3 regions of the Pelosinus sp. UFO1 genome follow, and region 2 is predicted to be linked to each of the others. Evidence: riboswitches for the same ligand, from Rfam matches in the RefSeq annotation. Region 2 holds a riboswitch; each other region holds the start of a gene.
The links. Region 2 has a riboswitch for thiamine pyrophosphate ahead of thiD (bifunctional hydroxymethylpyrimidine kinase/phosphomethylpyrimidine kinase). Riboswitches for the same ligand answer to the same signal wherever they lie in the genome.
Positions count from the first base shown of each region.

Region 1: it holds a riboswitch for thiamine pyrophosphate, as region 2 does, so the genes downstream of both, thiS (sulfur carrier protein ThiS) here and thiD (bifunctional hydroxymethylpyrimidine kinase/phosphomethylpyrimidine kinase) in region 2, are expected to answer to the same signal.
Region 3: it holds a riboswitch for thiamine pyrophosphate, as region 2 does, so the genes downstream of both, thiW (energy coupling factor transporter S component ThiW) here and thiD (bifunctional hydroxymethylpyrimidine kinase/phosphomethylpyrimidine kinase) in region 2, are expected to answer to the same signal.

Region 1 covers NZ_CP008852.1:1,454,862-1,459,230, forward strand. The annotation lists gene UFO1_RS06510 (DUF3369 domain-containing protein) at 1-710, shown strand, start outside; gene deoD (purine-nucleoside phosphorylase) at 768-1,469, shown strand; TPP riboswitch at 1,519-1,621, shown strand; gene thiS (sulfur carrier protein ThiS) at 1,748-1,957, shown strand; gene UFO1_RS06525 (thiazole synthase) at 1,962-2,732, shown strand; gene thiH (2-iminoacetate synthase ThiH) at 2,743-3,846, shown strand; gene thiF (sulfur carrier protein ThiS adenylyltransferase ThiF) at 3,843-4,369, shown strand, end outside.
Region 2 covers NZ_CP008852.1:3,390,260-3,394,628, reverse strand. The annotation lists gene UFO1_RS16085 (efflux RND transporter permease subunit) at 1-1,660, shown strand, start outside; gene UFO1_RS16080 (hypothetical protein) at 1,737-2,165, opposite strand; TPP riboswitch at 2,540-2,651, shown strand; gene thiD (bifunctional hydroxymethylpyrimidine kinase/phosphomethylpyrimidine kinase) at 2,806-3,615, shown strand; gene cytX (putative hydroxymethylpyrimidine transporter CytX) at 3,605-4,369, shown strand, end outside.
Region 3 covers NZ_CP008852.1:3,827,010-3,831,378, reverse strand. The annotation lists gene UFO1_RS18175 (AzlC family ABC transporter permease) at 1-445, shown strand, start outside; gene UFO1_RS18170 (AzlD domain-containing protein) at 442-744, shown strand; gene UFO1_RS18165 (peptide deformylase) at 768-1,262, shown strand; gene thiM (hydroxyethylthiazole kinase) at 1,352-2,191, opposite strand; gene thiW (energy coupling factor transporter S component ThiW) at 2,172-2,705, opposite strand; TPP riboswitch at 3,133-3,239, opposite strand; gene UFO1_RS18150 (MerR family transcriptional regulator) at 3,438-4,241, opposite strand.

The sequences.
Region 1 (4,369 bases), 1.9 Mb from region 2:
TAATTTATATGGAAGGTGGACAAAGACTTAGTGAGTTAGATAGGCGTTTATTAGATGTTTTTTGTTTAAATGTTTCTTCTGCCTTTGAAAATCTTAAATTGCATTTAGAAATGTATAATACACAACGAGAGGTTTTCTTTCGTTTGGCCGAAGTGGCAGAAACACGATCAAAAGAAACAGGCAATCATGTAAGGCGTGTTGCTGAATACGCTCGTTTGCTGGCTGAAAAATATGGATTACCAGATGATGAAGTGGATCTCATTCATTTGGCGACTCCTATGCATGATATAGGTAAACTAGGGATACCTGACGAGATATTAAATAAACCAGGGAAATTAACACTAACTGAGTTTGAAGTTGTCAAACTTCACGCTAATATTGGCTATGATATGTTAAAGGGATCTCATTTAACGATGTTAAAAGCAGCAGCTATTATTGCGCAGCAACACCATGAACGATATGATGGCAAGGGATATTCCAGTGGGCTAAAAGGGGAAGAAATTCATATTTATGCTAGAATCGCCGCCATTGCCGATGTATTTGATGCACTAAGCTGCAAAAGAGTATATAAAGAAGCCTGGCCATTAAATGAAATTTTGACCTATTTCAAAGAAGCTAGGGGAGGGCAATTTGATCCTGTATTAGTTGATTTGTTTTTTGCTAATTTGGATGAAATCATTAAGGTGAGAGAAAAGTATGCAGATGAATAATTGCGGCGTACTTCTGGGGATTGTATAATATGGTTAGAATAGGATGGAGGTAGAAAAATGAGTTTACATATTGATGCAAAAGAAGGCGATATCGCTAGTACGGTATTAATGCCTGGTGATCCACTTAGGGCCAAGTTTATAGCGGAGAACTTTTTGGAAAATGCTGTTTGTTATAATGAAGTGCGCGGTATGTACGGGTACACAGGATATTACCAGGGCAAAAGAGTTTCTGTACAAGGTTCGGGAATGGGGATTCCTTCTATATCTATTTATGCCCATGAGTTAATGGCGAGCTATAATGTGAAAAATATTATTCGGATTGGTACTTGTGGATCATTACAGGAAAATGTAAAAATTAAGGACATTGTTCTAGCTATGTCAGCTTCTCATGATTCTAATATTAATCTACAACGGTTTGAGGGTATGACCTTTGCTCCTACAGCAAATTTTGAATTATTAAAAAAGGCATATGATGTAGCACAGCGGTTAGGGATTGAAGCTAAAGTCGGAAATGTGTTTACAACGGATACCTTTTATCATGATGATTATGAGGATTGGAAGCGTTGGACCAAATTTGGTGTATTGGCGGTCGAGATGGAAACTGCAGGATTATATACTTTGGCTGCAAAACATGGTGTAAAAGCGTTAACCATTGTGACAGTGAGTGATAGCTTAGTTACAGGTGAAGCTACTTCTGCTGCAGAACGCCAGACGACTTTTACGCAAATGATGAAAATTGCTTTAGAAATGGTAGAGTAAAAAAAGCATTGCACTTTATGAAGGTCTATAATATACTGTAGGAAATTACATATGATGCTGGGGGAGCCTTATGGCTGAGAGGGAATTTCGATTCCTGACCCTTTGAACCTGATGTGGTTAGTACCATCGTAGGGAAGCTATTTTATATTTGTGTATGTTATTTATAAAAGCTTATCCTCTTTGGATAGGCTTTTTTTATTTGCCATTACATGTTTCAAATATTTCTCTACGATCGCTAGCTATACTATTTCATTCTTAAAATGCATTAAAGAGGTGAGGTGAAAAAGTTGGAGGTTATGCTAAACGGAAACCTTGAAAAATTAGCGAAGGAGATGAATTTATTTACGTTTTTACTTAGTAAGGGTTTGAATCTCGACACCATTATTGTGGAATATCAAGGTAATATAGTAAAGAAAGAGGAATGGGCAATGATTACTTTGCAAGATAAAGATTGTTTAGAAGTGCTAAATTTTGTTGGCGGAGGCTGATTTGATGAGTGATTCATTAATGATTGGTGGGAAAAGCTTAGCTAGTCGTCTATTTATTGGTACAGGTAAATATTCTGCAGACACTATGATTCCTGAAATTATAAAAAAATCAGGATCACAAGTTATTACCGTGGCGCTTCGAAGAATCGATTTTAATTCTCCTACTGGGAATGTGATGGACCATATTCCCTCCAGTATGCAACTCTTGCCGAATACTTCTGGGGCGCGAAATGCACAGGAGGCAATACGAATTGCTCGGTTAGCCAAGGCCGCAGGGTGTGGCAATTGGATTAAGATTGAGGTCATTTCGGATAATAAATACTTGTTGCCAGACGGCTATGAGACAATTAAAGCAACGGAAATATTAGCTAAGGAAGGGTTTGTAGTATTACCTTATATCAGTCCAGATTTAATGGTAGCAAAAAAACTAGTTGAAGTTGGTGCAGCAGCAGTTATGCCATTAGGTGCCCCCATTGGCAGTAATCGAGGTTTAAAAACCAAAGAATTATTAAAAATAATGATTGAGGAAATATCTTTACCAGTGATTGTTGATGCAGGGATTGGCAAACCTTCCGACGCTTGCGAGGCGATGGAAATGGGGGCAGCAGCTTGTTTATTAAATACTGCAATTGCTAGCGCAGACGATCCTGCCTTAATGGCTGAGGCATTTGGTATGGCTGTAATTGCCGGGCGTAAAGCGTATTTAGCGGGTCTTGGGCGTTCTCATAAGTGGGCAAGTTCTTCATCTCCTTTGACTGGATTTTTACATAATTGAGGAGGAAACTATGAGCTTTTATGATGAGTATTGGCAATATGCTAAAGGCAATATAGAAGAAGTATTCCAAAATACAACCTCTGAAGATGTTGTAAAGATTCTTGGGAAAGAGCGGTTAACAGCAAAGGATTTTTTAGCATTATTATCTCCTAAAGCGGAAGAACATTTAGAATCAATGGCCCAAAAGGCAAATCAGTTGACCGTACAAAATTTCGGGCGTGTCATTTTATTGTACACACCTATGTATTTATCTGATTACTGTACAAATCAATGCACCTATTGTGGTTTTAATATAACCAATACGTTTACCCGTAAGCAATTGACCATGGAAGAAGTAGAAAAAGAAGCCAAAAATATTGCGGCTTCCGGCATCCAACATATTTTAATTCTAACAGGAGATGCTCCAGTAAGAGCTGGCGTCTCTTATATGGAAGATTGTGTTCAGATCTTAAAAAACTACTTTTCCTCCATTGCGATTGAGGTCTATGCCTTAACAAAAGAGGAGTACGCCAAACTTGGAGAAGCTGGCGTAGAGAGCATGACAATGTATCAGGAAACCTACAATCCAATCATCTATGACAAACTCCATGTGAAAGGGCCTAAGAAGGATTATCACTTCCGCCTTGATGCACCAGAGAGGGCTTGTCAGGCTGGTTTGCGCTCTGTAAATATTGGAGCTTTGCTCGGGCTTGATGATTGGCGAAGAGATGGATTCTTTACGGGCTTGCATGCTAACTACTTGCAAAATAAATATCCAGATGTAGAGGTCAGTATATCACTACCTCGGATACGTCCTACTATGGGGGCTTGCGAAACGGGAAGCAGCGTGAACGATAAGAATATGGTTCAATTTATGACCGCTTTTCGATTATTTATGCCTAGGGCGGGGATGCCTTTATCGACTAGAGAAAGTGCAGAATTTCGGAACTACGCTATTAAATTAGGGATTACGAAAATGTCTGCAGGAGTCAATACTGCAGTAGGGGGACATATTGAGGTTCAGGAAAACGCAGGACAATTTGCCGTTTCTGATACACGGAGTGTGAAGGAGATGTCTAAGGCCATTCTGCAATTAGGTTATCAACCTGTATTTAAGGATTGGCAAGCTATATGACAGTAAAATATAGAAATTTATTTGAAAAAGCATTAGGTATGGCTCTAGGAGAGAACAATTTAGAAAAGATCCAACAAATTACGGTAGGTATTGGAGGAGCTGGGGGACTAGGTTCCAACTGCGCAGTGAATTTAGTGCGCAGTGGTTTTAGCAATTTTGTAATTGTAGACTTTGATACAATTGAGTCTTCTAATCTTAATAGGCAGTTTTATTTTTACAATCAAATTGGTAAATCTAAGGTAACGACCTTAAGGGAGAACTTACTGGCAATTAATCCTGCTATACAAGTCCAAATCTTGCAGGAACGAATCGAGGAACACAATGTTGCTGCCATGTTTAAGGATTGCCATATTATTGTTGAAGCCTTTGATCAAGCAAACTATAAGAAAATGATTGTAGAAGAATACCTACAGTCTGAAAAGTTTATTGTGTCTGCTTCTGGTATCGCCGGCTATGCTGATAGTGATGAAATAAAAACTCATAAGATTAGAGAAAATTTATATGTTGTCGGTGATTTATCCTC
Region 2 (4,369 bases):
TGCCCATTCTGGGCTCCTAGAAAGATTTTTTAACAAATTTAATGATGTGTTTGAGGCTACCGTAGAGCGGTATGGTAGAGGTTTGGCTAAATTAATCAAAAGAGCTGCTTTGGGTGTTGTATTCTTAGTGGTACTTTTATTAATCACTGGTAAACTATTTCAACTCGTTCCATCTTCCTTTGTTCCTAGTGAAGACCAAGGGTACTTTATTTCAAGTATTACCTTACCAGAGGCGGCAAGCGCGAGTCGTACCGCTACTGTTGCTAGTAAAATAGCCGAGGATATGCGTGCTCAACCAGGGGTAGCGGATACAATTGTAGTGCAAGGTTATGATATTTTAGCTGGTGCTGCGAAAGCAAATTCAGCGATTATTTTTACGAAACTTGCTGATTGGGATGAAAGAACCGCTCCAGGATTAGGTGTAGAGCAACAAGTTATGAAGGTTTTAATGAATGGTTCTCATGTTCCTGAAGCTAGGGTTGTTTCCTTTAATGCTCCTTCCTTACCGGGGATTGGCACCGTAGGTGGCTTTACCATGATGATTGAGGATAAAGGTGGTAATACCATTGAAGAAATCGATAGGGTTTCTAAACAATTTATGGCTGCTGCCCGTAAACGTCCGGAAATTGGGATGATTTACTCTACTTTTGGAATAGATACTCCTGGTTATCGTTTTGACGTAGATCGGGAAAAAGCAGAGCAGTTAGGCGTACCAGTAAAGGATGTATTTACAGCATTACAAACCTTCCTTGGTGGCGTACAGGTTAATGATTTTAACCGTTTCGGAAGGTCCTATAAAGTAGTCATGCAAGCGGAACAGCAGTTCCGAAATGATGTTGAAGGAACTCGCTTCTTCTATGTCCGTAGTTCATCTGGAGTGATGGTACCACTCAATACCTTATTAAAACCACAAACAATTACGGCACCTCCTGTAATTAAAAGATTTAATGGTTACAGAACGATTCAAGTTGGTGGTAATCCTGCACCTGGTTATAGCTCAGGTCAAGCCTTAACTGCTCTAGAAGAAGTGGCAGCTGAAAACTTGCCTACTGGTTTTGGTTATGAATGGGCTGATCAGAGTCGTGAAGAAAAGATATCTGGTGGCCGTGCTCCTTATGTCTTTGGTTTTGCCTTGCTGTTTGTATTCTTATGCTTGGCGGCTCTTTACGAAAGTTTTGGTATACCTTTTGCAGTTCTTTTGTCAGTCCCTACCGGCATATTTGGGGCTTTCCTATTCCAATTTGTACGTAATTTGCAAAATGATGTTTACATGCAGATTGGTATGGTTATGCTGATTGGACTATCAGCTAAAAACGCAATCCTAATCGTTGAATATGCGAAGGTTAGGGTTGATAAGGGCATGGACCCTATTAAAGCAGCTATTGAAGCCGCTAAATTAAGGTTACGTCCTATTATAATGACTTCCTTAGCCTTTATTATTGGATGTTTACCTCTTGTAATTGCTACAGGAGCTGGTGCTGGAGCGAGAAATTCTATGGGTACGGCCGTTGTTGGCGGTATGCTGGCAGCTACACTGCTAGGAATTTTCTTAATCCCTGTACTCTTTGTTCTAATTGAGCAGGGAGTGGGTGCTTTAAATAAACATAAGCAACATAAAAAGGAATTGCAGGCATCTCATGATGCAGGTTCTGCAAAATAAGTAATAAAAAAAGAAGACTTGGGTTCCAGTGGAGTGTAACTCCGTCTGAGCCTAAGTCTTCTTCTCTTTTATGGCATTATCGATGTAGGTTGACTTTCGAAGTGTGGTATTCCTTAGCGATACGTACTGGCTTCGTCATAAACCGAACGGGAATAGAGCAAAGGAATGTTGTCAGATCATTACGAATTTCTTGGTTCAAACGAGAGGGTTTTGTTATGATGCGAGACAAGAGGAATTCGCCATAAGTTTGGGAAGAGGTTTTTTTGAGTAAGTTTTCAGGGTTAATAGTATCATTTGTTGGGGCAGGAGAAGAGGTAATGGTTGTTTTATGTATTAGGTTACTTGGTAGAGGCGTTGCAGTAATTTGCCGATAAGGTCCAATGGTTTTTCCACATTCTTCACAAGATATTTGTACAATTAAGTTGTTATTGTAGTCAATATCATGAACAGCCTCTTGATTGCAGCGTATGCAGAATAAAACTGCTTTAAAAGACTCTTTGCACATAATAAGACCTCCTTTATTGGGGATTTCTCATATAGGAGATATAAAATCTACTTATATATCATAGCAATAGGAAAAAATAAACATTGTTCTTATGGTAAGACTGAAAAAATAAGAACTAATAAAGTTTATGTTTTTTCTTTTAATTTAGCACCTAGGTTTTTGATGAATGTAGAAGTAGGGTATGGACTATAGGGTGCACAAATTAGTAAAGGGTTGTTTGTTATTATTAACAGAATTAGGTATTTTCAATACAGTGATCTAATTATTACGGCACAAATCGGTTAACTATAATAAAGTGTTGTAGAGTAAGATGTAAGTGTCCTTGCATAAGAAGTTGAAAAACTAGTTTGGATATGTTACGATGATGCTGAACTGAATAAGGCAAGGGGGGCTGGAGAGGCTGGCTGAGATATAGATCTGATAAAATCTATGACCCTGTAACCTGATCTGGGTAATGCCAGCGGAGGGATAGCGATAGAGTTTTTGTATACCAAGCGCATCCCTATGGATGTGCTTTTTTACATGATAGAGTATTATAAACCACAAAGACGCAATGCCGCTATCGCGGCACACAAAAGCAAACGTTCCATAGTGTCCTTTGTGTCTTTGTGGTTGAATATTTTTTTAAGGGGGAATTTGTATTAAAAAGGTACTTACGATAGCAGGTTCCGATTCTAGTGGTGGAGCTGGAATTCAGGCTGATTTAAAGGCTTTTTGTGCTCATGGGGTATTTGGTATGAGTGTCATAACAGCAGTGACAGCTCAGAATACTCAAGGCGTATTTGCTGTACAAGATATTGATGTAGCTGTTATAGAGAAACAAATAGAAGCTATTTTTGATGATATAGCAGTTTCAGCTGTTAAAATTGGTATGGTTTCTCGCATCGAAACCATCCGAGCAGTAGCCAATGGCCTCAAAAAGTTTAATGCCCAGAATGTTGTTGTGGATCCCGTAATGATATCAAAAAGCGGATATTATTTACTCCAGCCTGATGCAATGGAGGCATTAGTATCTTGTTTATTGCCTTTGGCGACAGTGCTGACTCCTAACATTCCTGAAGCGGAAGAAATCAGCGGCAGGAAGATACATAGTTTAAAAGATATGGAAGAAGCCGCTAAAGCCATTCATCTGTTAGGGCCCAAATATGTTCTCTTAAAGGGAGGTCATCGAGAAGAGGATGCGGTTGATGTCTTATTTGATGGGGAAACCTTCCACCATTTTGGCTCCTTGCGGATTGCCACCCAAAATACGCACGGTACGGGTTGTACTTTGTCAGCTGCTATTGCGGCCAACTTGGCAAAAGGATATTTGGTGCAAGAGGCAGTTGCGCGGGCTAAAGAATATATTCATACCGCAATTGAACATTCTTTTTCCATCGGTAAAGGGGTTGGTCCCGTCCATCATTTCTATAATTTATATAAAGGTGCAGGTATGTTAGATGACAAATGAAAATAATAATACACTTGGTTTTACCCATTATTTATTCTTGTGGTTTGGTGCGGCTGTGTCGATTGCGGAGATTTTAACAGGCGGGCTATTGGCTCCTCTTGGTTTTCAAAGTGGTGTGACCGCCATTGTCATTGGTCATGTGGTGGGGACCGTTATGATGGTGTTATGTGGCATCATAGGAACTCAGGAAAGGATACCAGCCCTAGTATCTACCAGAATTTCTTTCGGAGCCTATGGTTCCTATTTATTCTCCATACTAAATGTACTGCAACTAGTAGGTTGGACAGCCGTTATGATTATTTCAGCGGCCAGATCAGCCAATGAAATAAGTAAAATGCTTTGGGGTATGGATCAAATGTCCTTGTGGAGCATTGGTATTGGTGGTTTAGTTCTTTTATGGATTGCTCTGGGTAGGGAAGGCGGCTTGAAGAGGCTTAATATGTTGGCCGTGTTTCTCTTATTAGGCATAACTGTGATACTAAGTACCGTTGTATTTAAGGATAGTTCCGCTTTAAGCGTACTACCTGCTGGTGGTATGTCCTTTGGTGAAGCGTTAGAACTTAGTGTAATTATGCCCTTGTCTTGGTTACCGTTGATTGCAGATTATACTCGTTTTGCAAAAAGTAAAACAAGTGCCGCCTTAGGCAGTGGCCTTGGCTACTTTATTGGCAGCTGCTGGATGTATATCATTGGTCTCGGAGCCGCTATTGTTGCTGGCAACCCAGAGCCTTCAGCTATGATGCTAGCTGCTAAT
Region 3 (4,369 bases), 440 kb from region 2:
GTCACAACGGCTTGATGGGGAAGTGTCAAAAAAATGGAGGGCAATATTATCCTTTGGTGTTACAGATGAAACTTTTACAATTAGCGTGCTGCAAAACACAGGTGGATTATCTAAGTATTTCATTTTAGGTATTAACACGATAGCTTTTATTTCATGGAATGTTGGAACTTGGCTGGGACTATTTTTTGCAGCGAGTTTGCCTGAGGTAGTTAAAGCCAGTATGGGGATAGCTTTATATGCTATGTTTATAGGTTTATTAGTTCCCCATATTAAAAAATCAAAGCCTGTAGTAGTTGTTTCCTTATTGGCTGTGGTTATAAACTGTTTGATGTATTGGGCATCTATGATTTGGGGATTTTCAAACGGTTGGGGGATAATTATTGCAACGATAGCTAGTGCTGCCATAGGTGCAAGCTTTTATTCAGAAGGGAATGAGCAAGTATGAATCTAGTTTACTTGGTTTTGGCGATGGCTATCGTTACTTATATACCGCGGATGTTACCTCTGGTTTTATTACAAAATGCCTGTTTACCAAGATACATAAAGGGGTTTATGGGATTTATCCCCTATGCTGCATTGGGAGCGCTTATTTTTCCAGGAGCTCTCAGTTCAACTGGTGCTGGCAATTTGCAATCAGCAATTGTAGGATGTATTATAGCAATACTGATGGCCTGGTGGGAAATGAATCTTATATTCGTGGTAGTTGGAGGCATAGCGGGAGCTTTTATTGTAAATATATTTTAAAATGAAAATGGAGTTTGCTAAAAATGGCTGTACGAGAAATATTACTCTTAGGAAATGAATCTCTTTATCATGTTTCACGAGAAGTTACCGAGGATATGGATACAAGGCAGGTAGTTAACGATTTACAAGATACAATGTTAAATTTCAGAGAAAGACATGGTTTTGGTAGGGCTATTGCTGCGCCTCAAATTGGAGAATTTCTAAGAATTATTTATATGAATATTGATAATAAATCATATGCTCTAATTAACCCAAGATTGGAATTTGGGGAAGAAGAGTTTGAGGTGTGGGATGACTGTATGAGTTTTCCTGGATTAGAAGTAAAGATAAATAGATATAAAAAATGCAAATTATCCTATAAGGATCTGCAATGGAATGATTGTTTTTTAGAACTTGAGGGTGATTTGTCAGAATTAATTCAGCATGAATACGATCATTTAGATGGGATCTTAGCAGTACAAAGAGCAATAGACAATAAATCCTTTAGAATTAACCCTAAAAAAGCAGGATGTTTTTAACATAAGTTACAGCAAATTATGTAGTGAAAAAAAACGGCTATTCGCCTCCTAGTGGGCAAATAGCCGTTTTTGCATCTATACCTATTAGATTATCCACATTTAATTGGTGTGTATCTTATTTTTTGTTCCAATATATAATCTGATATGCTGAATATAGAGTCTAACAGTTTTGTTCTAAACTTTCCAGTCCCTTGTACATTATGGGATAATTCGCCACATATTCCCATCAAAGCAGTCGCCAAAACCGTTCCTCCAAGGATGTTTTTATTTGAGATAAAGGTTGCAGTTAAGACATTTAGCATACAACCTGTTCCTGTTATCATTGAAAGCATTTCACAGCCGTTTCTAATAAGATAGGTTTCAGTAGCGTCTGTTATAATATCAACAGCTCCTGTTGCGATTACAATAGAACCAGTCTTTGAAGAAAGAGTTTTTAGCATGGCAATGCTATTAGCAATCGTATCATCTGTAATAGCATCTTTTTCGCCCACATCAATCCCTTTGGCATCGCTTTTTGCATCACATAGAGCTTTTAATTCTGACATATTTCCTTTAATGACATTTGGGTGACATTCTGAAATAAATTTCTTTGTAAAATCAAGGCGAAGGTCACTGCAGGCGACGCCAACAATATCAATAATAGAAGGAATGCTTTTTTCAAAGGCGATTTTGCCGGAAATCATGATTGATTCCATGCGAGTGTCATTTATATTTCCGAGATTTACGGCTAGTGCTTTGGAAGCAGCTGTGATTTGGCTAACCTCACCGGGATGTTCTGCCATAATCGGTTTTGCGCCAACGGCAAGTACAGCATTAGCACAGTCATTGATTGAAATGTGATTTGTTATACAGTGAATCAGCGGTTTTTCCGCCTTAACTTGATGCCTTATTTCTAAGAGATCTGTAATATTAAGCATTTGGTTGGTCATAAAATTTCCCTCCCAAGCTTTTTTGAAAATTTGCAAGCATACCTGATTTTTTTAGCGACGTAAGAAAAAAGTATGCAATCGTTCCGCCGATCAGCGTTCCGCAAACAAATAGCGGCACATAAAAGAGCCATGTAAGCCCTGTTTTACCGTAGATAAAAGTCATAACCGGGTAAGAAACAATGGCTCCAATTATGCCTGTTCCGATAACTTCTCCTAGCACCGCATAAATCAATTTTCCCTTAGAAATTCTGTAAAAAACTCCTGACAACATGGCCCCAAAAACTGCACCAGTCAGTGCCAAAGCCGGAATTCCCATAACCATCATACGGATTACACCAATCAGTGTTGCACAGAGCAGGGCATACCAGGGGCCAAGCAAAACGGCACATACAATGTTAATAAAATGAGCCATGGGACACATTCCTTCAATACGAAGAATCGGTGAAATGACTACACCAAGTGCGACCATCATTGATAGAATGACCAGTTTTAAAAGATCGGATTTTCTGTTCATAAAAAATACCTCGCTAACAATATTTATTTTTAAGCAGAATATGCTTAAATCCTGTTTAGTGACAGAATACGTCATACAGGTGGAGCAATATTGTCATTGAGGTATATTTCTCGTATAAACTAAATAGCATCCCCTGTATAACCATACATCATATCAGGTCGGTCGAAGCTTAAAAGCTTCCTCTCATCTCGAAACACGAGCTCCCTCGCTATGTAGTTGTTTTTTTACGGAATCAGAAAGTATAACACTTTCTTGATTCCAAGTAAGAACGACTAAGGCTTCTGCCTCGTCCGAGGACTTGCAAAAGCCAAGTCTTTTCTTATAAGGCGCAGGACGCTCCTCCTCCACCTTTCGGAAACAAATTCCGAATTCAAACAAAAAGGGGACATACCAATAACGGCATACCCCATTTGTATTTATAGCATTAAATCACTATAGATTAATTTCCTACGTTGGCATTATCCAAATCAGGTATTGGGTCAAAGTTTGGTTACTTTTTCTCAGCCTGCCATACAAGCTCCCCAGCGTATTTAATTGTGGTTATTGTATCATAAGTGATACAATTTTTCAAATAAGACTCTTTTCTAGTTTCTCATATGTTCGTATAATATTCGAATACCATCCTTGATTTCCTGGGGTTCGAGATGCCCATAACCGTTTTTTGCTATTCCTATATGTCTTCATAGAAAAAGAACAGACATTATTGATCTGATCTTTTCCTATGAAGAGAAGTTAGCGTTTCTTTACAGGAAAATAAATTTGAGTAATAAAATCATCTGCAGATTGTGATTCCATTGGTCCTTTTACATATTGCTCATAAGGAGCTGAGGTAACGTCATAACCATTCTCATTTATCCACTCAGTAAGTTTAGCGTAACTATTTGGAAGAGTAGAGTAAGCACCTTTGCATGTAGCCGTTGCACAAAGCCCTCCGGCTAGTAGTCTCGTATGTTGATTCTGTACCTGAACAGGAAGAGCGACTTCTGTGTCATTATTAGCTGGATCGAACTCTTTATCATGATAAATTGACATTGGTGCTCCGGCAAACTGCATTCCATTTGAATGGGCCAGTTCAAATAGTTTACCAATGTATTTACAATAATCATGAACGCTCATAAGTTGTCTACTGTACAGAATATGCTGAGGCTTGTTTTCAACTAATGTTACTTCAATATCATCAATAAATGACATAATATCAACACCTCTTTCTAAATTTAAAATATCAAACTTTAATTGATTTTCCAGTAGTTTGTAGTGTTCAATTTTTAATTGGATTTCATTTTTTTTGCGTGTTATTTGGTTGAGAATATAATGATTATCGTGTATGGAAACCATTGCAGCTATTTCTTCAAGAGAAAAATGATACCCTTTTAGTCGGTTAATTAGTAACAGTTGGCGAATTTGGGATACCTCATAAAAACGATAACCAGTGTCTGGATTTATATGGGTTGGTTTGATCAAACCAATTGTGTCATAGTGTCGCAATGTTCTTGTTGTAACACCACAGATTCTAGAGAATTCTCCGATAGAAAGCACTTTACACCTCTTAATTTTTATTATTGATAGCTATCTCTTGTTTTAGTATAGTGCTTTACGCTACGTTAAAGTCAATAGTTATTTAGCAGTTTACTTGAAAGGTTAAACAACTTTCTAAAAAATACAGT